2 regions of the Streptomyces sp. NPDC020422 genome follow, and region 1 is predicted to be linked to the other one. Evidence: riboswitches for the same ligand, from Rfam matches in the RefSeq annotation. Region 1 holds a riboswitch; the other holds the start of a gene.
The links. A riboswitch is a leader RNA that binds a small molecule or an ion and turns the genes downstream of it on or off. The one in region 1 is predicted to bind glycine.

Region 1 (14,396 bases):
AGGGCATGGCCCCTGCAAGGCCGCTGACGCACGACCTCTTCAAGGACGTCCTGGAAGCCGTGGGGCAGGAGCTCACCGAGGTCCGCATCACGGATCTGCGGGACGGGGTCTTCTACGCCGAGCTGGTCTTCGCCAGCGGCGTCGAGGTGAGTGCCAGGCCGTCCGACGCGATAGCGCTCGCGTTGCGCACCGGGACGCCGATCTACGGCAGTGACGGGGTGCTCGACGACGCGGGGATCGCGATTCCGGACGAGCAGGAGGACGAGGTGGAGAAGTTCCGCGAGTTCCTCGACCAGATCTCACCGGAGGACTTCGAGACCGGCAACCAGTGAGGCCCCCCGTGGCCGTGCCGAAGAGCGTCCTCGGCGCATTCGAGTAGCCTTTCCCCGGAGAGGGGCACGTGAAACCACTCTCAGGGTGATTATCACTCGGCGTGCCGAGTGTGGCGATCGTTGACGCACCCCGAGTGACTGCCTACCTTCGAGTGGGCAGGTCAAGGACGGAGGGTCGGCGTGATGAGCAGCGGCGACGGTACGGCAGGGGGCTTCCTGGGGCGTGCCCCCGGGGAGAAGGGCCCGTATCCGCTTCACGGCAGTGTGGGCGACTTCGGCGGGGACGTGAGCGCGGGCGCGGAGGCAGTCGGCTACCGCGGCCCCACGGCCTGCGCGGCGGCCGGCATCACCTACCGGCAGTTGGACTACTGGGCGCGCACCGGGCTCGTCGAGCCGAGCGTGCGGCCCGCGTACGGGTCGGGGACCCAGCGTCTCTACAGCTTCCGCGACGTCGTGGTCCTCAAGATCGTCAAGCGCTTTCTGGACACCGGGGTCGCGCTGCAGAACATCCGCGCGGCCGTGCAGCACCTGCGGGCCAGGGGCTTTCGCGACCTGGAGCGCATGACGCTCATGAGCGACGGCGCCACCGTGTACGAGTGCTCCTCGCCCGACGAGGTCGTGGACCTGCTCCAGGGCGGCCAGGGCGTCTTCGGCATCGCCGTAGGGGTGGTGTGGCGGGACGTCGAGGCGGCGCTGTCGCAGCTCCACGGCGAGCGGATCGACACCGGGGAGACGCTCATCGGACACAACCCGGCGGACGAGCTGGCGCGCCGGCGCCGGGACCGCGCGGTCTGACCGCCACCGGGGCGCCGTGAAGGGCGTCCCGGCCGGCCTGCCGAGGGCGGGCGGGTCCGGCGCGCGCGGGTGCGCGTTCGGGTCCGTTGTCAGTGGCGTAGGGCAGCATCGGAACCGTGAGAGCCGCGCCCACCATCCTGCATCTCGACATGGACGCCTTCTTCGCCGCGGCGGAGCAGGCGTCGAAGCCGAGCCTGCGCGGGAAGCCGGTGGTCGTGGGCGGGCTCGGGCCGCGCGGGGTGGTGGCGACCGCCTCGTACGAGGCCCGGCGCTTCGGGGTGCACTCGGCGATGCCCATGGCGCAGGCGCGGCGGCTCGCGCCCAACGCGGCGTATCTGGTGCCCCGCTTCGCCTTCTACCGCGCGATCAGCGGACAGGTCATGGAGCTGCTCGGGCGGCTCTCGCCGCTCGTGGAGCCGCTCAGCCTGGACGAGGCCTTCGTCGACCTGGAGGCCGGCGGTCTCGCCGACGACAGCGCGAGTGCGCGGGCCACGGGGGAGCGGCTGCGCCGGGACATCCTCGCGACGACCGGGCTGACCGGCTCGGTCGGGCTCGCCGGGTCGAAGATGCTCGCGAAGATCGCCTCCGAGGAGGCCAAGCCGGACGGGCTCGTGCTGATCGAGCCCGGCACGGAGCGCGAGCTCCTGGGGCCGCGGTCGGTGCGGATCATCCCGGGGGTCGGGCCGGCGACCGGGGAGCATCTGCGGCGGGCCGGGATCACCACGGTCGCCGAGGTGGTCGAGGCGGGCGAGGACGAGCTCGTACGGCTGCTCGGACGGGCGCACGGGGGCTCGCTGTACCTGATGGCCCTCGGGCACGACGACCGGCCCGTGGTGGCCGAGCGGGACGCCAAGTCCGTCTCCGTGGAGGACACCTTCGACGTGGACCTGCACGACCGGCTGCGGATCCGTCTCGAGGTCGAGCGGCTCGCCGAGCGGTGCGTGGCGCGGCTGCGCGGCTCGGGCCACTCGGGGCGGACCATCGTCCTGAAGGTGCGGCGCTACGACTTCTCGACCCTGACCCGCTCCGAGACGCTGCGCGGGCCGACGGACGACCCGGTGGTGGTGCGGGAGGCGGCGGCGCGGCTCCTCGACCTCGTGGACACCACGGGCGGGGTGCGGCTGCTCGGGGTCGGGGTGAGCGGGCTCGCCGACTACACGCAGGAGGACCTCTTCGCGCAGGCCGAGGCGGAGGCGCGGGCCGAGGCGGAGGCGCGGGCCGAGGCCGGCGCGCCGGCGGCCGAGGACACGGTGGCTCCCGAGGCGGCCGGGCCCGTGCCGCCGACGGCCGCCGAGGCCGCCGAGCGGCACTGGGCGCCCGGCCTGGACGTGCGCCACGCGGAGTACGGAGCGGGCTGGGTGCAGGGGAGCGGGGTCGGGCGGGTCACCGTGCGCTTCGAGGAGCCGGGGGCGCTGGTGCCGGGGCGGGTGCGGACGTTCTCCGTCGACGATCCGGAGCTGGAGCTCTCGGATCCGCTGCCCTTGGTGCCGGGTGGGGCGACGGGGGCGGCTGCCTGAGGCACGCCGAGGGGGTGACCCGGCCTTCGGCCGGGCCGTGTGGCCCGCCCGCACCACCCGTTCAGGTGCTTGCGCAGGGGTGCGGGCGTCACGTCGGGGTCTCGGCGCCGTGGACGGTCGGCCGGTGCGGGCCCCGCTAGGCCTCCTCCTGGCCCGCCAGGCGCCCGAAGTCGTGGTGCGGGGTGTCCGGGGGCGGCGGGGGCAGCGCGAGGCTGTAGTGGCGGTAGAGCTGGAGTTCCTGCTCGGGGGAGAGGTGGCGGCCCACGCCGAAGTCGGGGGCGTCCTTGATCAAAGCGCGCTCGTACGGGATGTGGAGGCCGTCACCGGCCAGCTCGCTCGGCTCCAGGGGGACGAACGCGTCCCGGCTGAACAGGCCGGTGCGCACCGCGGCCCATTCGGGGACGCCCGTCGCGTCGTCCAGGTACACCTCGTCCACGGTTCCGATCTTGTGTCCGTTCCGGTCGAACGCCTTGCGGCCGATCAGGCTGCGCGGATCGATATCGGTCTGCACGGTCCCTCCAACTGGTCGCAACTCCTCTACACCCCTACGAAAGTGCACAACTGGGATGTCGGCCACTTGAGCGATGGGAGGCTCAACCGCGCTGGTAGGGTGGCTGTGGCTGTCGACCCTGCGCGGGAGAGTCCTCCGGAGAAACCTTTCGGAGGCGCCGAAGGAGCAAATCCTCCCCGGAATCTCTCAGGCCCCCGTACCGCGCGGACGAGGTCACTCTGGAAAGCAGGGCGGGCGTCGACGGCACCCGCTCTCACCGACGGTGAAAGCCGGCCCTTCCGCGAGGCATGGCCGGTGAAGCTCTCAGGTTGAGATGACAGAGGGGGAGGCCGTCCGGGCACCCGCGCCGTGGTGCCCCTCGCAGGTCGTGACGACCAGGAGGCCCCCGCAGCATGACCGCCAACCGCATTCCGCTCTCCGAGCTCGAGCAGGGCATTCCCTTCGAGCAGCGGCACATCGGGCCCGACGCCGAGGCGCGGGCCAAGATGCTCGCCCAGGTCGGTTACGGCTCCCTCGACGAGCTGACGGCCGCGGCCGTGCCGGACGTCATCAAGAACGCCGAGGCGCTCGGCCTGCCGGCCGCCCGCACCGAGGCCGAGGTGCTGGCCGAGCTCCGGGCGCTGGCCGACCGCAACCAGGTGCTGGCCCCGATGATCGGTCTCGGCTACTACGGGACCTTCACCCCGCCGGTCATCCTCCGCAACGTCATGGAGAACCCGGCCTGGTACACCGCGTACACGCCGTACCAGCCCGAGATCTCCCAGGGCCGCCTCGAGGCCCTGCTCAACTTCCAGACGATGGTCGCCGACCTCACCGGTCTGCCCACCTCCGGCGCCTCGCTGCTCGACGAGGGCACCGCGGCCGCCGAGGCCATGGCCCTGTCCCGGCGCGTCGGCAAGGTCAAGGGCGGCGTGTTCCTCGTCGACGCCGACGCCCTGCCGCAGACCATCGCCGTCATCGAGACCCGCGCCGAGCCCACCGGCGTCGAGGTCGTCGTCGCCGACCTGTCCGCCGGCATCCCGGCCGAGGTCGCCGAGCGCGGCGTCTTCGGTGTGCTCCTGCAGTACCCGGGTGCCTCCGGTGCCATCCGCGACATCAAGCCGGTCATCGACCAGGCCCACGAGCTGGGCGCGATCGTCACCGTCGCCGCCGACCTGCTCGCGCTGACCCTGCTCACCTCGCCCGGTGCGCTCGGCGCCGACATCGCCGTCGGCACCACCCAGCGCTTCGGCGTCCCGATGGGCTTCGGCGGCCCGCACGCCGGCTACATGGCCGTCCAGGACAAGCACGCCCGCTCGCTGCCCGGCCGCCTCGTCGGCGTCTCCGTCGACGCCGACGGCAACAAGGCCTACCGCCTGGCCCTGCAGACCCGCGAGCAGCACATCCGCCGCGAGAAGGCCACCAGCAACATCTGCACCGCCCAGGTGCTGCTCGCCGTCATGGCCGGCATGTACGCCGTCTACCACGGCCCGGACGGCCTGAAGGGCATCGCGCAGCGGACCCACCGCTACGCCGCGATCCTCGCCGCCGGACTGCGCGCCGGGGGCGTCGAGCTCACCCAGGGCGCCTTCTTCGACACCCTCACCGCCCGTGTGCCCGGCCGCGCCGACGCGGTCGTCGCCGCCGCCCGCGAGGCCGGTGTCAACCTCTACCGCGTCGACGCCGACCACGTGTCGCTGTCCTGCGACGAGACCACCACCCGCGCGCAGCTCGACGCCGTCTGGGCCGCCTTCGGCGTGACCGCGGACATCGACGCGCTGGACGCCGTCACCGAGGACGCGCTGCCCGTCGACGCGCTGCGCTCGGACGCGTACCTGACCCACCCGGTCTTCCACGCGCACCGCTCCGAGACCGCGATGCTGCGCTACCTGCGCCGCCTCGCCGACCGCGACTACGCGCTCGACCGCGGCATGATCCCGCTCGGCTCCTGCACGATGAAGCTGAACGCGACGACCGAGATGGAGCCGGTGACCTGGCCCGAGTTCGGCCAGATCCACCCGTTCGCGCCGGTCGACCAGGCCGCCGGCTACCTCACGCTCATCAACGAGCTCGAGGAGCGCCTCGCCGAGGTCACCGGCTACGACAAGGTGTCCATCCAGCCCAACGCCGGCTCCCAGGGCGAGCTGGCCGGTCTGCTGGCCGTCCGCGCCTACCACCGCGCCAACGGCGACCTGCAGCGCACGGTCTGCCTCATCCCGTCCTCCGCGCACGGCACCAACGCCGCCTCCGCGGTCATGGCCGGCATGAAGGTCGTCGTGGTCAAGACCGCCGACGACGGCGAGGTCGACGTCGCGGACCTGCGCGCCAAGATCGAGCAGTACCGCGACGAGCTGTCCGTGCTGATGATCACCTACCCGTCCACGCACGGCGTGTTCGAGGAGCACGTCGCCGACATCTGTGCCGAGGTCCACGAGGCCGGCGGTCAGGTGTACGTCGACGGTGCCAACCTCAACGCGCTGGTGGGCCTGGCCAAGCCGGGCAAGTTCGGCGGCGACGTCTCGCACCTGAACCTGCACAAGACCTTCTGCATCCCGCACGGCGGCGGCGGCCCGGGCGTCGGCCCGGTCGGCGTCCGGGCGCACCTCGCCCCGTACCTGCCGAACCACCCGCTGCAGCCCACCGCGGGCCCGGAGACGGGCGTCGGCCCGATCTCGGCCGCCCCGTGGGGCTCCGCGGGCATCCTGCCGATCTCCTGGTCGTACGTGCGCCTGATGGGCGGCGAGGGCCTCAAGCGCGCCACCCAGGTGGCCGTCCTCGCGGCGAACTACATCGCCAAGCGCCTGGAGCCGCACTACCCGGTGCTCTACACCGGTCCGGCCGGTCTGGTCGCCCACGAGTGCATCGTGGACCTGCGCCCGCTGTCCAAGGCGACCGGCGTCAGCGTCGACGACATCGCCAAGCGTCTGATCGACTACGGCTTCCACGCGCCGACCATGTCCTTCCCGGTGGCCGGCACGCTGATGATCGAGCCCACCGAGTCCGAGGACCTGACCGAGCTCGACCGCTTCTGCGACACGATGATCGCGATCCGCGCCGAGATCGAGAAGGTCGGCTCCGGCGAATGGCCGGCCGAGGACAACCCGCTGCGCAACGCCCCGCACACCGCGGCGGCGCTGGGCGGCGAGTGGAACCACCCGTACACCCGTGACGAGGCCGTCTTCCCGGCGGGCGTCTCGGCCGCCGACAAGTACTGGCCGCCGGTCCGCCGCATCGACGGCGCGTTCGGCGACCGCAACCTGGTCTGCTCCTGCCCGCCGCTGGACGAGTACGACAACTGAGCACGACCTGAGCACCACCTGAGCACGGCGTAAGGGCCGGCCCGGAGCTTTCTCCGGGCCGGCCCTCGGCGTTCGTTCCGCGCTTCTCTCGGGTGGCTCAGGCCGCCGTCGTCACACTGGCCGCCGTCAGCGGCCGGTGCGGGGCGATGATCTGGCCGTCCGGCAGCAGCTCACCGGTGTCCTCGAAGATCAGGACCCCGTTGCACAGCAGGCTCCAGCCCTGCTCCGGGTGGTGCGCCACGAGTCGTGCCGCCTCCCGGTCGGCGGAGTCGGCGGTGGGACAGGCAGGCTGGTGCTGGCACATGGGTGGGTTCTTTCGCTGCGTCGTAGTGGATGTCCTGCGGCTCTTCGGATGCATCGCCGCCCCCGTAGGTCGGTTCGGTTCCGGTCCAGTCTTGCCCTAGGGACGCCGTTCCGCAGGTATTTCGCGGCAGCTCGTCCCCTCCTGGGAAGACGCATCACCCGCAGGGGCGGTTCAGGTCAACTGCACCGTCTCTTCGGGGGGTTCGGGGTGGTCCGAGCGGGCTAGTCCGAACGGGACAAGGATCGGACAGCAGTGCGCCCCGGGGCCGTGGGGCTCCCGGGGCGCGGGGTGCGCGTGGAGTGGATCAGGCGGGTGCCGCGGTCCCGAGGAGGGACGGCGGCACAGGCCCCAGGCGCAGGCTGAGCACGGGCAGGAGGTCCGCGACCCGGTAGGGGCGGTTGGCGGCGATCCCCGGTGGCGCGGGCGAGAGCGGCACGAGGAGGTCGGCCGCGCCGGGGACGACGCTGTCCCCGTCGGCCTCGGTGTCGGCGTGCAGCCACAGGGTGAGCATGTACAGCTCCGGTACGGACAGCAGCCGTGGCTGGTACGGGGTGAGCAGCGCCTCGGCCTGGATCAGGGCCCGTTCGGTGGCGGTGACGTAGGGGCCCTCGAAGAAGTGGGAGAAGGACCAGCCGTCGGGGGTGAGCATGGTGTCCGCGGCGGCGATCGCCCGGTCCCCGTTCCTGATCAGGAAGCGCCACCCGGCGAGCCGGGTGCGGGGCGGCTGTCCGGCGGCGCCGGCGCCGGCCGAGCCGACTCCCAGCACATGCACGGGCAGGGGCAGTTCGGGGCTCAGCGGTCCCTGTGCGGCACGCAGTGCAGGGGTGCGGGCCTCACGGACGGCTGTCGGCGAGCCGAGGGCCGTGAGGACACTGCGAAGGGCCGGCGCCGGGGCCGGGGAGGGTCGGAGCATGGTGGGTCGCCTCTCACTCAAGAGACACGGTGATGCGTGGGCAGGTACGACGGCGCTGTCAGCGACGGGGCCAGAGAAGGGGGCCATGAGGCCATGGCCGGGCGCCAACACTCTGCCTCGTCCGCGGAGTTTATACGACACGTGTTCACACAGTGTTTCCGCTAGACGGCGCCGGTATTCCTGACAAGGTGTCATTCGGTCGTATTTCCACGGCGATTCGATGGAATACGCGCGTCCGGCGGAACGCGTGCCTGCGATTTCCACCGGGAACGGGGTCGGCTGAATCTCGATCCCCCGCTGCGGGACAATATGACATTGGTATATGTCGATTGCCTCGTGCTCCCGGGTACTGCCGGTGGAGTGCCCGGCCCAGACTAACCGTCAACGCACACGTCCCGCAGGCGTTATGGATCAGTCGGCTGGGCATCATGGTCCGTGATGCTCGCGGCCGTCGTGGCGGCTGCCCACTCGGGGAGGGACGCTTCGATGGGGGAGAAGGTCGTGACGGACGGCTTCGACCTGTCCGACCGACAGCGCTACCGCAGGAAACTGCAGCAGTGCCTCGCGGGACTCGCGCGACTGCTCGCGGAGAAACGGTTCGACCGGCCCCGCAATCTCATGGGCATGGAGATCGAACTCAATCTCGCGGGCGAGGACGGCCTGCCCAGGATGCTCAACGCACCGGTGCTCGACCGTATCGCGAGCCCCGATTTCCAGACCGAACTCGGATTGTTCAACCTGGAAGTGAACATCGCCCCGCACCGGCTCGGCGGCCATGTATTCGACCGGCTGGCGGAGGAACTCGGCACCGGCCTCGGATATGCCGACCGCAGGGCCGCGGAACTCGGCGCCGGAGTCGTCATGATCGGCATACTGCCGACGCTCACCCAGGACGACGCCGTTTTCGACAACCTCTCCGCCGCAGACCGCTACACGCTCCTCAACAACCAGATCCTCGCCGCCCGCGGAGAGGACTTCACCCTCGACATCCACGGGGTGGAGCGCCTGGTCTGCTCCTCCTCCTCGATCGTGCCGGAGGCGGCCTGTACGTCGGTGCAGCTGCACCTGCAGGTCACCCCGCCCCGCTTCGCCGCCGTGTGGAACGCGGCGCAGGCCATCGCGGGGGTCCAGATAGCGGTGGGCGCCAACGCGCCCTTCCTCTTCGGCCGGGAGCTGTGGCGGGAGTCCCGGCCGCCGCTGTTCACCCAGGCCACCGACACCAGGCCGCCGGAGCTCCAGGCCCAGGGGGTCCGCCCGCGCACCTGGTTCGGGGAGCGCTGGGTGGACTCCGTGTACGACCTCTTCGAGGAGAACCTGCGCTACTTCCCGTCCCTGCTGCCGCTCCTCGACGAGGAGGACCCGCTGCGGGTCCTGGACGAGGGCGGGGTGCCCAAGCTGCACGAGCTGGTCCTGCACAACGGCACCGTCTACCGCTGGAACCGGCCCGTGTACGGCTGGGTCGACGGGGTCCCGCACCTCAGGGTGGAGAACCGGGTGCTGCCGGCCGGGCCGACCGTCACCGACGTGGTCGCCAACGCCGCCTTCTACTACGGACTGGTCCGCTCGCTCGCCGACGACTCGCGGCCCGTCTGGAAGCGGATGGCCTTCGAGGACGCCGAGCACAACTTCGACACCGCGTGCCGCCACGGCATCGACGCCGAGCTGCGCTGGCCCCGCTCGGGGCGCTCGGGCGGCCTGGCGAGCGTACCGGCCGTGCGTCTGGTCCTCGACGAGCTGTTGCCGCTGGCCGCCGCCGGCCTCGACGCCTGGCACGTCGAGCCGCGGGACCGCGACTTCTACCTGGGCGTGATCGAGGAGCGCTGCCGGCGGCGGGTCAACGGCGCCTCGTGGCAGGCGGACACCTTCCACCAGGCGCTGGACTCCGGTCACGGGCGTGCGGCGGCCCTCGCGGCGACCACCCGCCGCTACCGCGAGCTGATGCTGACCGGCGAGCCCGTGCACACCTGGCCGGTGGGGGTGCCGGCCTCCGCCTAGGTAGGGTTCCCGTACCCGGATCACTGTGGGGAATGGGAGACAGGTGTGGTGTCGGAGCAACGAGTGAGGGACGCTGCCCTGCCCCCGGACGGCCTGCCGCGCCGGATCCTGCGCGACGAGACGCTGATCGTCCTCGCGCTGTCGCTCGGCGCGAGCGGGGTCTCGGCCCTCATCAGCTTCATCGGCTCGCTCACCAAGCCGGGCGCGCTCAAGGACCAGGCCGCCACGCTCAACGGCTCGTACGCGCCCGGCCGCCCCTGGCTCGACCTCTCCTGGCAGCTGTTCGGCATCGCCACCGCGCTCGTCCCGGTCGTCCTCGTCGCGCACCTGCTGCTGCGCGAGGGCGCGGGGGTGCGCGGGCTGCGGGCGATCGGCTTCGACCGCACCCGGCCCTGGCCCGACCTGGGGCGCGGGGCGCTCGTCGCGGCCGGCATCGGCAGCGCGGGGCTCGCCTTCTACCTGGGGGCGAGGGCGGCCGGGTTCAACCTCACCGTGGTGCCCGAGTCCCTGCCGGACGTGTGGTGGAAGTACCCCGTCCTGGTGCTCTCGGCGATCCAGAACTCCGTCCTGGAGGAGGTCGTGGTCGTCGGCTACCTGCTGCGTCGGCTCGACCAGTTGGGCTGGTCGCCGCGGGCCTCGCTGGCGGCGAGCGCGGTGCTGCGCGGCTCGTACCACCTCTACCAGGGGATCGGCGGCTTCATCGGCAACATGGTCATGGGCGTGGTGTTCGTGTGGCTGTACCGGCGCTGGGGGCGGGTGGGGCCGCTGGTGGTCGCGCACGCCCTGCTCGACATCGTGGCCTTCGTCGGATACGGGCTGCTCGCCGGCAAGGTGGGGTGGCTGCCCACCCCGTAGCGCGGGTGGACGACACGAGGGGCGTACGGCATCGGCCGTACGCCCCTCGTCGTCTTGCGGTGCCCCGGCGCCGCAGCCTCAGCCGTGCAGCTCGCCCTCGATGACGGTGACCGCGTGGCCGGTGAGGAGGGTGCGGTCGCCGCGCAGCCGGGTGCGGACGAAGCCGGTGCGCGCGCCGCCCTGGAAGCCGGTCAGCTCGTCGCGACCGAAGCGGGCGGACCAGTAGGGCGCGAGGGCGGTGTGGGCGCTGCCCGTGACCGGGTCCTCGTCGATGCCGACGGCCGGGAAGAAGCCGCGCGAGACGAACTGGTAGGCGCCCTCGGGCCGGTCGGCGATGGCGGTGGCGATGATCCCGCGCCCGGACAGGGTGGCGAGCGCGGCGAAGTCCGGGGCGAGGCCGCGCACGGTCGCCTCGTCGCGGAGCTCCACGACCAGGTCGCCGATGTGGGCGGCGGTGTCGTGCACGGCGACGGGTTCGGCGCCCAGCGCCTTCGCCAGGCCCTCGGGGGCGTCCACCCGGGTCAGCGAGGAGGTCGGGAAGTCCAGCGTGATGGTGCCGTCGGCCTCGGCCGTGGCGCTGAGGATGCCGCAGCGGGCGGCGAAGCGGACCGTGCCGGTCGCCGTGCCGGTGCTGTGCAGGACGTGGGCGGTGGCCAGGGTGGCGTGGCCGCACATGTCGACCTCGGTGGTCGGGGTGAACCAGCGCAGGGCCCAGTCCGCCTCGCCGCCCGGGGGCAGCGGGTGGGCGAAGGCCGTCTCCGAGAGGTTGACCTCGGCGGCGACGTTCCTGAGCCAGGAGTCGTCCGGGAAGGAGTCGAGGAGCAGGACTCCGGCGGGGTTGCCCGAGAAGGGCCGGTCGGTGAAGGCGTCGACGATTCGAATCCGCATGTTCCGGACCGTACCGGAGCCGCGAAACGGCGGACCAAGGCCAATCCGGGAGCACTGGACCGATCCTCCGGCGAGGACCCGGCGCCGCCCGATTTCGCCGGGACCATCGCTCGGGTGTTGCTCAACGAACTGTTCCGATATATCGTTGAGGCATCGCGACAGTTCAACGATGGAATCCCGATGGAAGGAGCGTTGCGATGCGTATGTACGGACATGAGCACGGACACGGCTACGGAGCCGGGCGCGGAAACTGCGGACCCGGCCCTCGTGGTGACTTCGAAGGACGCCGGGCCGCCTTCGGGCCGTTCGGTCCCGGCTTCGGCGGCGGTGGCCCCTGGGGCGGCGGCGGCTTCGGCGGGCGCGGGCGTGGCGGAGGCCGCGGCCGGGCGCGGCGCGGCGATGTGCGCGCCTCGATCCTGGCCCTGCTGAAGGACCGCCCGATGCACGGCTACGAGATGATCCAGGAGATCGTCGAGCGCAGCGGCGGGGCCTGGAAGCCGAGCCCCGGCTCGGTCTACCCGACCCTCCAGATGCTGGAGGACGAGGGGCTGATCGCCAGTGAGAGCGAGGGCGGCAAGAAGCTGTTCACACTCACCGACGCCGGTCGCGCGGAGGCCGAGGCGGGGCCCGAGGCCCCGTGGGAGGAGGCCGGGCGCGGTGTCGACTGGGAGGCCGTGAACGAGATCCGGCAGGCCGGCTTCGGTCTGATGGAGGCGTTCGGCCAGGTCTGGAAGACCGGCACCCCCGATCAGCGGCAGAAGGCCGTCGAGGTGATCAACGAGGCCCGCAAGAAGCTGTACCTGATCCTGGCCGACGAGCGCTGAGCCGCAACGGCAGGAGCGTGGGGCCCCGCGGCGGAATGCCGCGGGGCCCCACGTCGTACGGAGTGCCGGCCCGCCCCGTCAGGCGACCAGGCCCGCGAGCTTGCGCAGCGACTCGGTCAGCGCCGCCGTCGCCGAGTCCTTGAGCTTGCCCGCCATCAGGGACACGGCCGCACCCGTGAACTCCCCGTCGATCCGTACGGTGGTGGCGGCCTCTCCGTCGGCGGTGAGGGAGTAGCGGGTGCCGACGTTGACGCCCATCGGGCCCTTGCCGCGGATCGCGAACACCCGGCCCGTCTCCAGCTCCTCCACCGTCCAGGTCACCTCGGCGGGGAAGCCCATCAGCTTCATGTTCTCGGCGAAGGTGGCGCCGGCCTCCAGGGTGGCCGGGCCGCCGTTCGGGAAACTGGTGTGGGTGGCGTTCCACTCCCCGTACGAGCCGAAGTCGGTGAGCTGCGCCCACACCTTCTCGGCCGGCGCCTCGATCCGTGCCTCCGCGCTGACTTCGGCCATGACGACCACCCCTTCACGCGTACCAGTCGGGCTTTCGGTGTCGCGGAACGTAGCCGGAGCGGCGCCAACATTCAATACTGATGAACCGTCAGTTCTGCGGTCTCGCCGCCGATCCACCAGATCTGGGCGGAGTCGAACCAGTCGGAGGCGCGCGGGCCGCCGCTCTCGTCGTGGCAGTGGAAGGCGGCCCAGAACAGGTCGGCCGGCAGCGCCGCCCGCGGTGCGTACACGCGGTAGACGTACTGCCGCCCGTCGAGCGCGAGAAGGGCCACCATCCAGAACATGTCTGAAGGACGTTGCGGGACGGGTCTGTGGTTGCGTGCGGGGCGTATGGCAAGGCGGCGCGCGCCCCTGACGGAGAACTCGTGCGATCTCCTCCGTAAGGAGGAGGAACCGCACGTCCGTGCACGACTCCGGTGGGATGCGCAGATGCTTCTCGCCGGGGATGTCCCGCCTTGCCCGGGCTGATGAGGTGGAAGGGTGCGTCCTCCCGTCCCTCCCGACCGCGTGCCCGAGCTGCTCGGGCCCGTCGCCGGCCCCGTGCCGCCCCGGCTGTCCGCGAACCGCCGCGCCGAGCTCGCGGACGGGCTGACCGTCGAGCTGGTCACCGCGGTGCAGGGCGCCCGGCGGCGCGCCCGGCGGGACGGCGACCGGCAGATCGACACCGCCCACCTGCTGCACTCCCTGATCGAGGCCGACCCGGAGGCCGGCGCTGCCTTCGAGAGCCCGGGGCAGCGGGCCAGGGTGCTCGGATACCTCGTCCAGCGCCCCATCGGATACGGGCTGCGCTGGCAGCGCTCCGTCGAGGACACCGGCTCGGACCTGCCCGTCCTTCGGGTCGAGGGCACCGATTCGGGCCTGCCCGTCCTGCGGGACGAGCGTGCGGTCCCGGAGCTGCCCGTCCTTCGGGGTGAGGACACCGGCTCGGACCTGCCCGTCCTTCGGGTCGAGGGCACCGATTCGGGCCTGCCCGTCCTGCGGGACGAGCGTGCGGTCCCGGACCTGCCCGTCCCGCTGGGCGACGCCGGGCTTCCCGGCCTGCCCGTCCCGCGGCGCGGCGCCGGGGCGGCCGTCGGCTGGTCGCCCGCCGCGGCCGGCGCTCTCGCCGGGGCCTTCGAGCGGGCCGCGCTCCGCGGTGACCGGCGGGTCCGTGGGCTCGACCTGCTCGCCGCGCTCGCCGCCGACCCCGGCAACCGGGCCGCCGAGGTGCTCCAGAGCGCGGGCGTCGACCCCCGCGATCTGGTCGATCGGCTCGGGGAGCCGTCTCAACAGGTGTAACGGGGGTTACGCACCTGACGGCGTCCTGTCATGATGGCCCGATGCACGCGTCTCAGGGGAAAAGCGCAGGCCTGGGACTCGCCCTGGTCTCCGCCTTCGCATTCGGTGGTTCCGGAGTGGCCGCCAAACCGCTCATCGAAGCGGGGCTCGACCCGCTCCACGTGGTCTGGCTGCGGGTGGCGGGCGCCGCCCTCGTCATGCTGCCGGTGGCCTGGCGCCACCGCGATCTGGTCCGCCGCAAACCCGCCCTGCTGGCGGGCTTCGGACTGCTGGCCGTCGCGGGTGTCCAGGGCTTCTACTTCGCCTCCATCTCCCGCATCCCGGTCGGCGTCGCCCTGCTCATCGAGTACCTGGCCCCGGCACTGGTCCTCGGCTGGGTCCGCTTCGTCCAGCGCA
Region 2 (14,396 bases), on a different contig from region 1:
CCTCGGCACCCCGACCCGGCTCACCGCGGCCGTGCTCGCCGCGGTCGCCGTCCTCGCCGTCGCGCTCCTCGGCGCCGGACTCGCCCAGACGGGCACCGGCGAACTGGAGATCCCCGCCGCGGGCACGATCACCCTGCTGCGCCTGCTCTTCCTCGTCGCCCTCGCCGTCCAGCTCGGCGAGCTCGCCGGCGTCCGCTGCGCCGGCGAGGGGCCGCTGCCCCGCCGCTGGTCCCTGCCCGCCGCCATGCTCGGCTGCGCCTCCTCCGCGGGCCTCCTCGTCCTCCTCGCCGTCATCAGCGGCCTGAAGCTGACCACCGTCTACGGGCTGCGCGAGGGCCGGCTCCTGCTCGTCACCGCCAACGCCTTCGCGTTGGCGGCCCTGTGCGCCGCCTCCCGGCGCCCCTCCCTCGCCCTCGCCCCGCTCGCCGTCGGGATCGGCGCGGAGGCCCTGCGCGCCCACCCCGAGGCGTACAGCCCGGCCATCGGCTTCGGGCTCACGGTGGTGCACCTGACCGGCGCCTCGCTGTGGTTCGGCACCCTGCTGTACGTGCTGCGCACCATGCGGCTGCGCGGCGGCGGCCGGGACGTGCTGATGCGCTACGCCAGGATGGCCGCCTGGGTCTTCGCGGCACTCGCCGTCACCGGCACCTGCTCCACCCTGCGCCGCCTCCCGCTCGACGCCGTCCTCACCACCGCGTACGGGCGTGTCCTGCTGGTCAAGCTCGCCCTCTTCGGCCTGACCGCCCTGCTCGCGCTCACCGCCCGTCGCCGCATGCTCGGCGGTGGTGACGCCCGGCCCCCGGCCCGGATCGAGCTGGCGGTGCTCGGTCTCGTGGTGCTGGTCTCGGCGCTGCTCACGGTGGTCCCGGACCCCCACTGGCTGATTTCGTGACCCTGTGTACACGACATGCGGAGCTGCGTGTCGGGGAGGAACATGGGGAGTGATCCACCCACCCCCCTCATCCTCATGTCCACTGCCCTGCGACTGGTGCGTCGACTGCTGACGGCGGTGCTTCTGAGCGCAGCGATCAGCGTGGGGCCGGTCGGCTTCACGCCGCCGGCGGCGGGGGCCGCTGCCCGGTTGAAGGTGGAGGCGCTCTCCCTGGGCCCCGACTCCGGACCGGCCGGGACGCACGTCCAGGTGGGCGGCACCGGCTTCGAGCACTGCGACGCGGCGAAGCTCGGCGTGGAGGGCGGGACCACCACCACGGTGTACGTGAACCAGGCGTCCCACACCCTGGGCGGCACCGTCACGATCCCGCAGGGCACCGCCGCCGGCCCGGTCGAGATCGTCGCCGACTGCTCTCCGGACCCCGACTACGCCACGGCGACCTTCACGGTGACCGCTCCCGCCGCCGAGCAGAAGAGCCCCGAGCAGAAGAGTCCCGAGCAGCAGAGCCCCGGCGAAAAGACCGGCCCCTGTTGCGAGAACCCGGACGTCACGCTGGACAAGTCCGAAGGACCGCCCGGGACGCAGTACACCATCTCGGGCTCGGGCTTCGGCACGTGCTACGCCCAGGACGTCCGGCTGTACGTGGAAGGGGAGAAGGGGAACCTGCTGGACTACCCCGTCGACGTCGGTGCGGAGACGGGCACCTTCAGTCAGGAGCTGACCGTCCCGAAGACGGCGACACCGGGCACCTACTCGATCACGGCCGCCTGCGTCCAGTTCCCGGACATCAAGGCGAGCGCCCCCTTCACGGTGACGGAGGCGCAGACCGCGGATCCCCGGCTCACCCTCGACCCGTCCCAGGGGGAGAAGGGGACCTCCGCCCAGGCCGACGGCACCGGCTTCACCTGCCCGGACGTCGAGCTCAGCTGGGACGACGGCGCGGTGCTCACCCCCGCGACGGTCACGGACGGCGGCTTCGGCACCGGGATCACGATCCCGGCGGACGCCCAGCCCGGCGACCACACCGTACGGGCGGCCTGCACGGCGGATCCCGCGCAGTACGCCGACGCCCCGTTCTCCGTGACCGAGAGTCCTACGGACAACAGCGGCGGGACCACGCAGGACGGAGGGACGACGCAGGACGGCGGGACGACGCAGGACGGCGGCACGACCGACGGCGGGACGACGCAGGACGGCGGCACGACCGACGGCGGGACCACCCAGGACGGCGGCACGACCGACGGCGGCGGCACCGGCGGCGGTACCGGCGGCACCACCACCGACGGCGGCACGACGCACAGCGGCGGTGGGTCCTCCACCCCCGTCGGGTGGATCGCCGGGCCCGCCTCGCTCGGCGGGGCCCTGGCGCTCGCCGTCGCCGCCGGTGCCTACTTCGGGCGGCTGCACCGCGGCCCCCGCTGGGTCCGCGGCCACGTCAAGGCGACCCTCCGCCCCGTCACCGGCACCGCGGCCCTGACCGAGGAGCGCGGGCTCGGTGAGCCGCCCACCCACACGACCCGGCTCGACCCGCACCCCGACCCCGGCCGGCAGACCGTCGAAGGCCCCGAGGAGGAGAGATGACCACCACGACCGCCGCCCCCGAGACCGTCCGGTCGATCCTGCTCGGGCCGGGGGAGGACCTGGACGGCCCGCTGCGTGCCCACGGCACGGCGGGCCCGCTGCTCGCCCCGGTGCGGGGCCGGACCCCCGCAGCCGACCGGGCCGTCGAGCACGAGCTGGCCACCGTCGTCGACGACTTCCTGGGCCTGGACCTGCTCGATCTCGTCGCCGGCGGCTGGCGCTCGCACGGGGCCCTGAGGGAGGCCGCCCGCCGCACCCGGGACCTGCCGGGCAGCGAGGAGGTCGTCGCGCTGGCGACCCACCGGGTCACCTCGACGCACCGGCCGTTCGTCGACGTCTACGTGGACGGGGCGAAGCTCGGCACGCTCCAGGTGGAGCTGAACCTGGTCTTCTGGGTGGCCGGGTTCGTCTGCGTGGTCCGCGACGCCTGCATGACGGGGGTGAACGCGGGGAACTGCGCGGTGGACGCGAGCCTGGCCGTGCAGGGGGCCGTGCTCGCCGAGCGCAAGGGCCGCCCGGTCGACCTCCCCGGCGGTTTCGCGCTGCGCGGCCCCGTGCCGCTGCTGCGGGACGAGCCGAGGCCCCACGAGGCCCCGACCGTCCCCGGCGTCAGCACTCGATGATGTTCACCGCGAGACCGCCGCGCGCGGTCTCCTTGTACTTCACGCTCATGTCCGCTCCGGTCTCCTTCATGGTCTTGATGACCTTGTCGAGGGAGACCAGGTGGCTGCCGTCGCCGCGCATCGACATCTTCGCCGCGGTGACGGCCTTGACCGCCGCCATGCCGTTGCGCTCGATGCACGGGATCTGGACCAGGCCGCCGACCGGGTCGCAGGTGAGGCCGAGGTTGTGCTCCATGCCGATCTCGGCCGCGTTCTCCACCTGCTCGGGGGAGCCGCCGAGGACCTCGGCGAGGGCGCCGGCCGCCATCGAGCAGGCCGAGCCGACCTCGCCCTGGCAGCCGACCTCGGCGCCGGAGATCGAGGCGTTCTCCTTGAAGAGCATGCCGATCGCACCGGCCGCGAGGAGGAAGCGGACCACGCCGTCCTCCTTCTCCTCCGGGGTGCAGGAGCCGGTGCCGAAGTTCATGTAGTAGTGCAGGACGGCGGGGATGATGCCGGCCGCGCCGTTCGTCGGGGCGGTGACCACCCGGCCGCCCGCGGCGTTCTCCTCGTTCACGGCCATCGCGTAGAGGGTGATCCACTCCATCGCGTGCGCGGCCGGGTCGCCCTCGGAGCGCAGCTTGCGGGCCGAGGTGGCGGCGCGCCGGCGGACCTTCAGCCCGCCGGGCAGGATGCCCTCGCGGGACATGCCGCGCGAGACGCAGGCCTGCATGACCCGCCAGATCTCCAGGAGACCCGCGCGGATCTCCTCCTCGGTGCGCCAGGCCTTCTCGTTCTCCAGCATCAGCGAGGAGATCGACAGACCGGTCTCCCGGGTGAGGCGGAGCAGCTCGTCACCGGTGCGGAAGGGGTACTTCAGGACGGTGTCGTCCGGGACGATCGGGTTCTCGCCGGCGACGGCGTCCTCGTCGACGACGAAGCCGCCGCCGACCGAGTAGTAGGTCTTCTCCAGGACCAGCGAGCCCTCGGCGTCGTACGCGAAGACCGTCATGCCGTTGGCGTGGTACGGCAGCGCCTTGCGGCGGTGCAGGACCAGGTCGTCGTCGAAGGAGAACGGGATCTCGTGCATGCCGAGCAGGTTGATCCGGCCGCTCGCCTTGATCCGCTCGAACTCGTCGTCGGCCTTCTCGACGTCGACGGTGCGCGGGGAGTTGCCCTCCAGGCCGAGCAGGACGGCCTTCGGGGTGCCGTGGCCGTGGCCGGTGGCGCCCAGCGAGCCGTAGAGCTCCGCTCGTATCGCCGCCGTGTGGGCGAGCAGGCCCTCGTTCTTGAGCCGGCGGGCGAACATCCGGGCCGCGCGCATGGGGCCCACCGTGTGGGAGCTCGACGGGCCGATGCCGATCGAGAACAGGTCGAAGACCGAGATGGCCACGGGGGAACTCCTTGTGGGGGCTAGACGCCGTTGTCTGCCGGGGTGGTGCAGAAACGTGGAGCGGGGAGCAAGGGGCCGGGGCACCCACTCACCGTCCAGTGTGCGGGTGCCCCGGAAGTTTCGTACGAACGGGTTCGAACGAACCCGGTAACAAAAGGGTACGAAACTACTTCAGGCCGGGGTACAGCGGGTGCTTGTCGGCGAGCGCCGTCACCCGGGCCTTCAGCGCCTCGGCGTCGAAGCCGGGCTTCAGCGTCTCGGCGATGATGTCGGCGACCTCGGCGAAGTCCTCGGCCTGGAAGCCGCGGGTGGCGAGGGCCGGGGTGCCGATCCGCAGACCGGAGGTGACCATCGGCGGGCGCGGGTCGTTCGGAACGGCGTTCCGGTTGACCGTGATGCCCACCTCGTGGAGGCGGTCCTCGGCCTGCTGGCCGTCGAGCTCCGAGTCGCGCAGGTCGACCAGGAGCAGGTGCACGTCGGTGCCGCCGGACAGCACCGAGACGCCGTGCTCCGTGACGTCGTCCTGGACCAGGCGCTCGGCGATGATCCGGGCGCCCTCGAGGGTGCGCTGCTGGCGCTCCTTGAACTCCTCCGAGGCCGCGACCTTGAAGGAGACGGCCTTGGCGGCGATCACGTGCTCCAGCGGACCGCCCTGGAAGCCGGGGAAGACCGAGGAGTTCAGCTTCTTGGCGAACTCCTTCTTCGCCAGGATGATGCCGCCGCGCGGGCCGCCGAGCGTCTTGTGCGTGGTCGAGGTGACCACGTCCGCGTACTCGACCGGGTTCGGGTGCAGACCCGCGGCGACCAGGCCCGCGAAGTGGGCCATGTCGACCCACAGGTAGGCCTCGACCTCGTCGGCGATCCGGCGGAACTCGGCGAAGTCCAGCTGGCGCGGGTAGGCGGACCAGCCCGCGATGATCACCTTGGGGCGGTGCTCCTTGGCGAGGCGCTCGACCTCGGCCATGTCGACCAGACCGGCCTCGTCGACGTGGTACGCGACCACGTTGAACTGCTTGCCGGAGAAGTTCAGGCGCATGCCGTGGGTCAGGTGACCGCCGTGCGCCAGGTCGAGGCCGAGGATCGTGTCGCCCGGCTGGGCGATCGCGAAGAGCGCGGCCTGGTTGGCGGAGGCGCCGGAGTGGGGCTGCACGTTGGCGTACTCGGCGCCGAACAGGTCCTTGATCCGGTCGATGGCGATCTGCTCGGCCACGTCGACGTGCTCGCAGCCGCCGTAGTAGCGGCGGCCCGGGTAGCCCTCGGCGTACTTGTTGGTGAGGACCGAGCCCTGGGCCTCCATGACCGCGACCGGAGCGAAGTTCTCCGAGGCGATCATCTCGAGGGTGGACTGCTGGCGGCGGAGCTCGGCGTCGACGGCGGCGGCGACGTCCGGGTCCAGCTCGTGGAGAGGGGTGTTCAGAAGCGACATGAATCGATCCCTGGGGGTCTCGGTTTAGCCGGCGGTGAAGGCGGTGTACTCGTCGGCGGTGAGCAGGTCGTCCGGCTCGCCCGCGAGGCGCACCTTGAACAGCCAGCCGCCCTCGAACGGAGCGGAGTTCACGAGCGACGGGTCGTCGACGACGTCCTGGTTGGCCGCGACGACCTCACCGGTCACCGGGGCGTACAGGTCGCTGACGGACTTGGTGGACTCCAGCTCGCCGCAGGACTCGCCCGCGGTCACCGTGTCGCCGACCTCGGGAAGCTGCACGTAGACGATGTCACCGAGCGCGTTGGCCGCGTGCTCCGTGATGCCGACCGTGGCGACGCCGTCCTCGACGGCCGACAGCCACTCGTGCTCCTTGCTGTAGCGCAGCTGCTGGGGGTTGCTCATGACCTGATTCTCCTGGATGCGGGGAGTGCGGATGTACGTGAGTCTTGCGGGATGAGACACCAAGTGAGACGGGGGCATGAGGGAAACGTCACTTCTCGGGCCCCCGAGCGCCACTCGGGTCCCTCATGTCACTTCTGACGCTTGTAGAACGGCAGCGCCACGACCTCGTACGGCTCGTGCGTGCCGCGGATGTCGACGCCCACGCCCTCGGTGCCGGGCGCGGCGAATTCCGCGTCCACGTAGGCGATGGCGATCGGCTTGCCGAGGGTCGGGGACGGGGCACCGGAGGTGACCTCGCCGATGATCTCGCCGTTCGCGACGACGGAGAAGCCGGCGCGCGGGACCCGGCGGCCCTCGGCGATCAGGCCGACCAGCTTGCGCGGCGGGGCGGACTCGGCGCGCTCGGCGGCCTTCTCCAGCGCCTCGCGGCCCACGAAGCGCCCCTCGTTGGTGGTCTTCTCGAACTTCACGACCCTGCCCAGGCCCGCGTCGAACGGCGTCAGCGCGGTGGTCAGCTCGTGGCCGTACAGCGGCATGCCCGCCTCCAGGCGGAGCGTGTCGCGGCAGGACAGGCCGCAGGGGATCAGGCCGACGCCCTCGCCCGCCTCGGTCAGCGCCTTCCAGACGCCCTCGGCGTGCTCGGGCTTCAGGAACAGCTCGAAGCCGTCCTCGCCGGTGTAGCCGGTGCGGGCGATCAGCGCGGGCACGCCGGCGACGGTGCCGGGCAGACCGGCGTAGTACTTCAGGCCGTCCAGGTCGGCGTCGGTGAGGGACTTCAGGATGCCGGGGGACTCCGGGCCCTGGACGGCGATCAGCGCGTAGGCGTCGCGGTCGTCGCGGACCTCGGCGTCGAAGCCCGCCGCGCGCTCGGTGAGGGCGTCGAGGACGACCTGGGCGTTGGAGGCGTTGGCGACGACCATGTACTCGGTCTCGCCCAGGCGGTAGACGATCAGGTCGTCGAGGATGCCGCCGTCCTCCTGGCAGATCATCGTGTAGCGGGCGCGGCCGTTGCCCACCGTGGAGATGTTGCCGACGAGGGCGTAGTCCAGAAGGTCGACGGCCTGCGGGCCGGTGACGGTGATCTCGCCCATGTGGGAGAGGTCGAAGAGCCCCGCCTTGGTGCGGACGGCGACGTGCTCGTCGCGCTCGCTGGTGTAGCGCAGCGGCATGTCCCAGCCGGCGAAGTCGGTCATGGTCGCGCCCAGCGAACGATGCAGCGCATCGAGGGCGGTCAGGCGGGGGGCAGTGCTCATCGGGTGGCTCCCGGGTCCCAGGGCGTGCAGGGCACGACATGCATGACGGAGGACGGTCCTCCCCATCTGTCATGGAACCTGAGAGGTTCACCGAGGGCATCCCCGGCTTGCACCTTGGGTGGGGCCGCGACGGCGCGGCCCGCTTTTCAGATCTGCCTCATCCACGCGGTACGGGGCCTGAGAGATTCAAGGGAGGAACTTGCTCCTTCGGCGCCCGGGCGCACCCTGTGACTGCGGTGCGTGACCGGAACTCTCCCGCGCGGATTCGAGCGGCCGGTATGCGGTTGTGGACGCTCGTGCGAGCGCCTGCGCGCACATCATTGCACGGCGGTTCGGCGCGGCAAATCGCTTGCGTCTCATTACCGTTTCTTTACACTTCCTGGGCAAGGGTCCCCGCGGACCCGATCTGGGGGAGTGATGCGATGACGAGGCCGCCCACGCAGCCGAGCCGGCACAGCGGCGCCTACGCCACGAGCGCGGGCATACCCGTGCAGCGCACCGGCGACCGGGCCCGCGCCCGCACCCGCCGCCGGGGCCGGCTCCTGCGCGACCTGCGCGACCGCGGCGGACGCGGCCCCCGCACCCTGGCCTACGCCACCGGGGACGTCGTGGTCGTCTCCGGACTGCCCGGCAGCGGCAAGTCGACACTGATGGCCCGCACCGCCGAGGGCCGCGCCATCGACTCGCAGCACACCCGCGAGCGCTGGGAGGCCCGGCTGCCCCGCTTCCTGCCGTACGCGGTCTACCGCCCGCTCGCCCGCATCGCCCACTACGCCGGACTCCGCCGCGCCCTGCGCTCCGGGGCCGGTGTCGTCGTCCACGACTGCGGCACCCAGTCCTGGGTCCGCGGCTGGCTCGCCCGCGAGGCCAGGCGCCGCGGCACCGCCCTGCACCTGATCCTGCTCGACGTCGAACCCGAGACCGCCCGAGCCGGCCAGCTCGCCCGCGGCCGAGGCGTCTCCGGCTACGCCTTCGCCCGCCACCGGCGGGCCGTCGGCCGGCTCCTGCGCACCGCGGAGGAGGGCAGGCTGCCCCCGGGCTGCGCCTCGGTGACCCTGCTCGACCGGGACGCCGCCGACGCCCTGCGGAAGATCGGGTTCCGCGACGTGTCCTGAAGCACTCCGCGCCCTTTCCGGTCCCTTTTCGGTCACGGCGGCGCCGAGGCGCCGTTAAGGTGCTGAACCGCACCGTGTGCTGGACGCGCGTACGTGTGCCGGACGCACCGGATGCCGAGAGGGGACGTGAGAGAACCGTGGACGTGACGTGGCCGGGCAACGAGCTCGAGGAAGTACTGGCCGCCTCCCTCGGCAACCCCTCCGCCGGCGGCCGCCTCGTCGAGGTGCTGGGACGCAGCGCCGTCTGGGTGCCGCTGCCCAACGGCGGCGGCCCCGACAGCACCGACCTCGACCTGCCCACCATGGAGATCGACGGCTACGCCTACGTGCCCGTCTTCAGCTCCGAGCAGCAGTTCCTCGCCTGCGTCGGCACCCACATGTCCTTCACCGTGGCCCCCGCCCGCGACTTCGCCCGCGGACTGCCCCCGCAGCTCGGCATCGCCGTGAACCCCGGCGGCACCGTCGGCGTCCCGCTGCCCCCGCCCGCCGTCGCCGAGCTCTGCCGGGTCGGCCGCACCCCGCTCGACGGGCCCGCGAGCGGCGGCCGCGTCCGCCTCTTCGAGCCCGACTGGCAGGACGACCCGGTCGACTTCCTGGCCGCCGCCTCCGCCGAGTTCGAGGCCCTCGGAACCGTCGCCACCGCCCGCCGCGTCCTCGCCAGCGTCGAGGGCACCGAACCGGCCCTCTTCATCGGAGTCCAGCTGCTCACCCCGGACGCCGACCGCAACGGGCCGCTCGACGCCCTCGGACGCGCCCTCGGACGCGTCGAGGTCGCCTGGCCGGTCAACCTGATCCTGCTCGACGTGGCCCAGGACCCGGTGGGCGACTGGATGCTGGCGAAGGTGCGCCCCTTCTTCCAGCGCGCCGCCGTGTGAGCGCCCCCCTGTTTAAGCTGAACTGATTCACGCCGGGCCACACCACGGGACGGCAGGCCACACCGCGATACGGACAACGAGGGGCGGGAACCGAAGGTGAGCGCGTCAGGCACCGCTGCGACCGGTCAGGTCGAGCACATGCTGCGCCAGGTGGCACCCGGGCGCCACGACGCCTACGAGCAGTTGCTGCACGCCCTCGCCGGCTCCGACGTCTGGATGCTGCTCTGGCAGGGCTCGCCCGGCTCGCCCGACGCCCAGTACGGGAACATGGAGGTCGACGGCTTCGGGTACGCCCCCTGCGTCACCTCCGCCCAGGAGCTCGCCGCCTCCGGCTGGAACCGCGCCCACGAGCTCACCTCCGGGCTGGAGATCGCCCGCGCCCTCTACCCCGACCGCTGGGGCATCTGGCTCAATCCGCACGCCCCCGGCGGCGGCGTGGGCATCCCCTGGGCCGATCTGCGCCGGATCGCCACCGGTCTGGACCGGATGCCCGCCGGACCCCTGCGGCTCTCCGAGCCCGCGGTGGAGATCCCGCAGTTCTACGCGCTGCTCACGCAGAACGCCCACCGCACCCCCGCCGTGCGCTCGCTGCGCCGCGCCTGGGTGCAGCCCGCGCTCGGCTCCCCGTACCTCGCCATCGGTCTCGACCTCTACGACTCCTCGCCGGCCTCCGTCGAGGCGGTCCGGGCGATGATGCGCCAGACGGTCGCCGCCGTCCCGGAGGGGCTGCCCGTCTCCACCGTCGCCATGTCCGACGCGTACGACCCGGTCGCGATGTGGCTGGGCGCCCACGCCCGCCCCTTCTACGACCGCGACGCGCACGCCGCCCCGGCGGCTCCGGGCGCGCCCGGCTACGGCTACCCCCCGGCAGCGCCCCGCACGTACTGATACGTCCGGTCCCGTCCCGTCCGTCCCCCCAATTCACCCCTGCGCGGCAGGAGTTGGGCCGGATGTCCGATCTGGTCGAATAGCGGCCGAGTTGGTCCGCTCACGCGATCAGGACGTCCGGATAACGGAAGACAACGCACCGCATCACGTTTGAGCAAACATTCCCCGTGGGGTCTGGCGGGTGATCGCGGGCACATTGAAGACTCCCCGGAACACCAGGCGTTCGGCTCCCCGGAGCCGGTGCCCAGCAGTTGTTCCACCGAGCCGCTACCCGCGGCGGGCAAGGGCCGGCGACCCGGCGGCCGAGAGGGGTCCTCACCACGATGACGGCACCACTGCACGAGACGAATGCGGCCGAGGCCGCGGCCGTCGACGTCGTGCCCGATGCGCCGGCCAAGGCGATCGAGGGCCGATCCCCCTGGAAGATCGCCTGGACCAGGCTGAAGCGCGACAAACTCGCCCTCGCGGGCGCGTTCGTCGTCGTCTTCCTGATCCTGGTCGCGATCTTCGCCCCGGTGATCGTCGGCCTTCTCGGCCACCCGCCGGACGAGTTCCACGAGGACAAGATCGACCCGCTCTTCGGCACCCCGATCGGCTCCTGGGGCGGCGTGAGCTCCGACTTCCTCTTCGGCGTCGAGCCGGTCAACGGCCGCGACGTCTTCAGCCGGATCGTCTACGGCGCCCGGATCTCGCTGCTCGTCGCCTTCCTCGCGGCGCTCTTCGCGGTCCTGCTCGGCACCGTCCTCGGTGTCATCGCCGGCTACTTCGGCGGCTGGATCGACGCGGCGCTCAGCCGGGTCATGGACGTGATGCTGGCCTTCCCGCAGCTCCTGTTCACCATCGCCCTGGTCTCGGTGCTGCCGAACGAGCTCCTCGGCCTCGACGGTTCGGGCGTCCGCATCGTCGCCCTGGTCGTCGTGATCGGCTTCTTCGGCTGGCCCTACGTGGGCCGCATCGTCCGCGGCCAGACCCTCTCGCTGCGCAACCGCGAGTACGTGGAAGCGGCCCAGAGCCTGGGCGCCGGCCGCCTGTACATCCTGCGCCGGGAGCTGCTGCCCAACCTGATCGCCCCGATCATGGTCTACACGACCCTCATGATCCCCACCAACATCCTCACCGAAGCGGCGCTCAGCTTCCTCGGCGCGGGTGTGAAGCCGCCCACCGCTTCCTGGGGGCAGATGCTGTCGACGGCCATCACCACCTACGAGGCGGACCCGCTCTTCATGGTGATCCCGGGCCTCGCGATCTTCATCACCGTTCTGGCGTTCAACCTCTTCGGCGACGGCGTGCGCGACGCGCTCGACCCGAAGAGCTCCCGCTGACCGTACGCCGTTCACCGCAAGACCAGCCCCTGCCGCTGTCGACAGGAGGCACATCCCCCAACGGCGGACCACCGTGACAACGGCCGCCACTACTTCGGAGGTTGCTCGACCATGACTCTGAACAGCTCCCAGAGGCGCAGAATCGCCGCGGGCGCGCTGCTCGCCGCGGCCACGATGGTCGCGACCACCGCGTGCGGCGGCGGCAACGGCGGCAGCGGTGGCGGCAAGGGCGGCAAGGCGGGCGCGGCCGGCTTCAACGCCGCCGTGAACAACGTCGCCAGCCCCTCCGACAAGAAGGGCGGCGAGCTGAAGTTCATCGGCTCGCAGGAGGCCGACAACTGGGACCCGCAGCGCGGCTACTACGGCTTCGTGTGGGACTTCCAGCGCTACTACACGCGCCAGCTGGTCTCCTTCAAGGCCGCGCCGGGCTCCGCCTCCACCGAGCTGGTCCCGGACCTCGCCACCGACGCGGGCAAGGTCTCGGCCGACGGCCTCACCTACACGTTCACGCTGAAGGACGGCGTGAAGTGGGAGGACGGCAAGCCGATCACCTCCAAGGACATCAAGTACGGCATCGAGCGCATCTGGGCCCAGGACGTCATCTCCGGCGGCCCGATCTACCTCCAGCAGGTCCTCGACCCCAAGAAGACCTACGCCGGTCCGTACAAGGACACCTCCGCGGACAAGCTCGGCCTCAAGGCGATCGAGACCCCGGACGACAAGACCATCGTCTTCAAGCTGCCCGTCGCCAACGGCGACTTCCTGCAGATGCTGGCGATGCCCGCCGCCTCCCCGGTCCGCCAGGACAAGGACACCAAGGCCAAGTACGGCCTGAACGTGTTCTCCTCCGGCCCGTACAAGTGGCAGTCGTACACGCCGAACAAGTCCATGAAGCTCGTGCGCAACGAGAACTGGGACGCCAAGACGGACAACATCCGCAAGGCCCTCCCGGACACCATCAGCGTCACGTTCACCACGAACGCCGACGACATGGACAACCGTCTGATCGAGGGCGAGTACGACCTCGACATCAACGCGACGGGTGTCGGCGCCTCCGCCCGCCAGAAGGTGCTCCAGCAGCACAAGGAGAACGCGGACAACCCGCAGACCGGCTTCATCCGCTACGCGGTCTTCCCGCAGACGGTCATCTCCAACGTCGAGTGCCGCAAGGCGATCATCTACGCGGCCGACTCCAAGTCCCTCCAGACCGCCCGTGGCGGCCCGCAGGCCGGTGGCGACATCGCCGCCAACATGCTGCCGCCGGCGATCAAGGGTGCCGACCCGAAGTACGACCCGTACGGCAAGCTCGGTGGCGCCCCGGACCTCGCCAAGGCGAAGGAGGCGCTGAAGAAGTGCGGCAAGCCGAACGGCTTCAAGACCACGATCGCGGTCCGCAACAACAAGAAGATCGAGATCGCGACCGCCGAGTCCCTCCAGCAGTCGCTGAAGGCCGTCGGCATCGACGCCCAGATCGACCAGTTCGACGGCGCCCAGACCTCGGGCATCATCGGTTCGCCGAAGGTGGTCAAGGAGAAGGGCTACGGCATCATCATCATGGGCTGGGGCGCCGACTTCCCGACCGGCCAGGGCTTCCTGCAGCCGCTCGTCGACGGCCGCTTCATCCTGCAGTCCGGCAACAACAACTTCTCCGAGCTGAACGACCCGGCCATCAACGGCCTGTTCGACCAGGCGCTGAAGGAGACCGACCCGACCAAGGCCGGCGAGCTCTACAAGCAGATCAACACCAAGGTCTCCGAGGCCGCGGTCTACCTGCCCTTCACCCACGAGAAGAACATCATCTGGCGTAGCTCGCGCCTGACCAACGTCTACACGGCCGACGCCTACAACGGCCGCTACGACTACGCGTCGCTCGGCGTCGTGAAGTAAGCCGAGTCTCCATCAACTCGCTCCAACGGCGCACCCGCCGCTAGGTCCGAAGGGCAGGTGATGGCCGTGGGCGGCGGGCGGGGAACCCGATCGGGTTCCCCGCCCGCCGACCGGCCGACCGCATGCTTGCATACATAGTCCGACGGCTTTTCGCAGTCGTCATGATGCTGTTCGTCGTCACGCTGGTGACGCTCAGCATCTTCTTCCTCATCCCCAAGATGACCGGCAGCGATCCTGCCGCCATGTTCGTCGGCAAGCAGGCGGATCCGGCTTCCATCGAGGGCATCCGGCAGAAGCTGGGCCTGGACGAGCCGATCCTGGTGCAGTTCTGGCACTTCGTGTCCGGAATCTTCGTCGGCCGTGACTACACGGGCGGCGGCGAGACCATCCACTGCGCGATGCCCTGCTTCGGCTACTCCTTCCGTACCGAGCAGGACGTCTGGTCGATGCTGGTCGACGCCTTCCCGGTGACCCTCTCCATGGTGCTCGGCGCCGCCGTGCTGTGGCTGGTCCTCGGCGTCTCCACCGGTGTCGTCTCCGCGCTCAAGCGGGGCACGATCATCGACCGCGCCGCGATGATCACCGCGCTCGCGGGCGTCTCGCTCCCCATCTTCTTCACCGCCATGCTGGCGATGCTCGTCTTCCGCACCCAGCTGGGCTGGCTCGACGCCTCCTACGTGCCGATCAGCGAGTCCTTCGGCGGCTGGTTCGGCGGCCTGCTGCTGCCCTGGGTGACCCTCGCCTTCCTGTACGCGGCGAT

Region 2: another riboswitch for glycine. It lies ahead of gcvT (glycine cleavage system aminomethyltransferase GcvT); the one in region 1 lies ahead of gcvP (aminomethyl-transferring glycine dehydrogenase).

What each region holds. Positions count from the first base shown of each region.
Region 1 is NZ_JBIRVJ010000006.1:533,025-547,420, reverse strand. Features, by position in the region: gene ACH414_RS19505 (bifunctional nuclease family protein) at 1-332, shown strand, start outside; gene ACH414_RS19500 (MerR family transcriptional regulator) at 516-1,127, shown strand; gene ACH414_RS19495 (DNA polymerase IV) at 1,244-2,644, shown strand; gene ACH414_RS19490 (PRC-barrel domain-containing protein) at 2,781-3,155, opposite strand; glycine riboswitch at 3,269-3,367, shown strand; gene gcvP (aminomethyl-transferring glycine dehydrogenase) at 3,548-6,433, shown strand; gene ACH414_RS19480 (DUF5999 family protein) at 6,531-6,737, opposite strand; gene ACH414_RS19475 (hypothetical protein) at 7,042-7,650, opposite strand; gene ACH414_RS19470 (glutamate--cysteine ligase) at 8,137-9,645, shown strand; gene ACH414_RS19465 (CPBP family intramembrane glutamic endopeptidase) at 9,709-10,500, shown strand; gene ACH414_RS19460 (PhzF family phenazine biosynthesis protein) at 10,579-11,388, opposite strand; gene ACH414_RS19455 (PadR family transcriptional regulator) at 11,586-12,212, shown strand; gene ACH414_RS19450 (SRPBCC family protein) at 12,291-12,722, opposite strand; gene ACH414_RS19445 (hypothetical protein) at 12,794-13,006, opposite strand; gene ACH414_RS19440 (Clp protease N-terminal domain-containing protein) at 13,203-14,000, shown strand; gene ACH414_RS19435 (DMT family transporter) at 14,042-14,396, shown strand, end outside.
Region 2 is NZ_JBIRVJ010000003.1:447,845-462,240, forward strand. Features, by position in the region: gene ACH414_RS09470 (CopD family protein) at 1-892, shown strand, start outside; gene ACH414_RS09475 (hypothetical protein) at 968-2,473, shown strand; gene ACH414_RS09480 (hypothetical protein) at 2,470-3,096, shown strand; gene ACH414_RS09485 (L-serine ammonia-lyase) at 3,083-4,468, opposite strand; gene glyA (serine hydroxymethyltransferase) at 4,635-5,894, opposite strand; gene gcvH (glycine cleavage system protein GcvH) at 5,919-6,296, opposite strand; gene gcvT (glycine cleavage system aminomethyltransferase GcvT) at 6,425-7,549, opposite strand; glycine riboswitch at 7,706-7,817, opposite strand; gene ACH414_RS09505 (AAA family ATPase) at 7,972-8,664, shown strand; gene ACH414_RS09510 (enhanced serine sensitivity protein SseB) at 8,802-9,539, shown strand; gene ACH414_RS09515 (enhanced serine sensitivity protein SseB C-terminal domain-containing protein) at 9,636-10,427, shown strand; gene ACH414_RS09520 (ABC transporter permease) at 10,751-11,749, shown strand; gene ACH414_RS09525 (ABC transporter substrate-binding protein) at 11,861-13,636, shown strand; gene ACH414_RS09530 (ABC transporter permease) at 13,759-14,396, shown strand, end outside.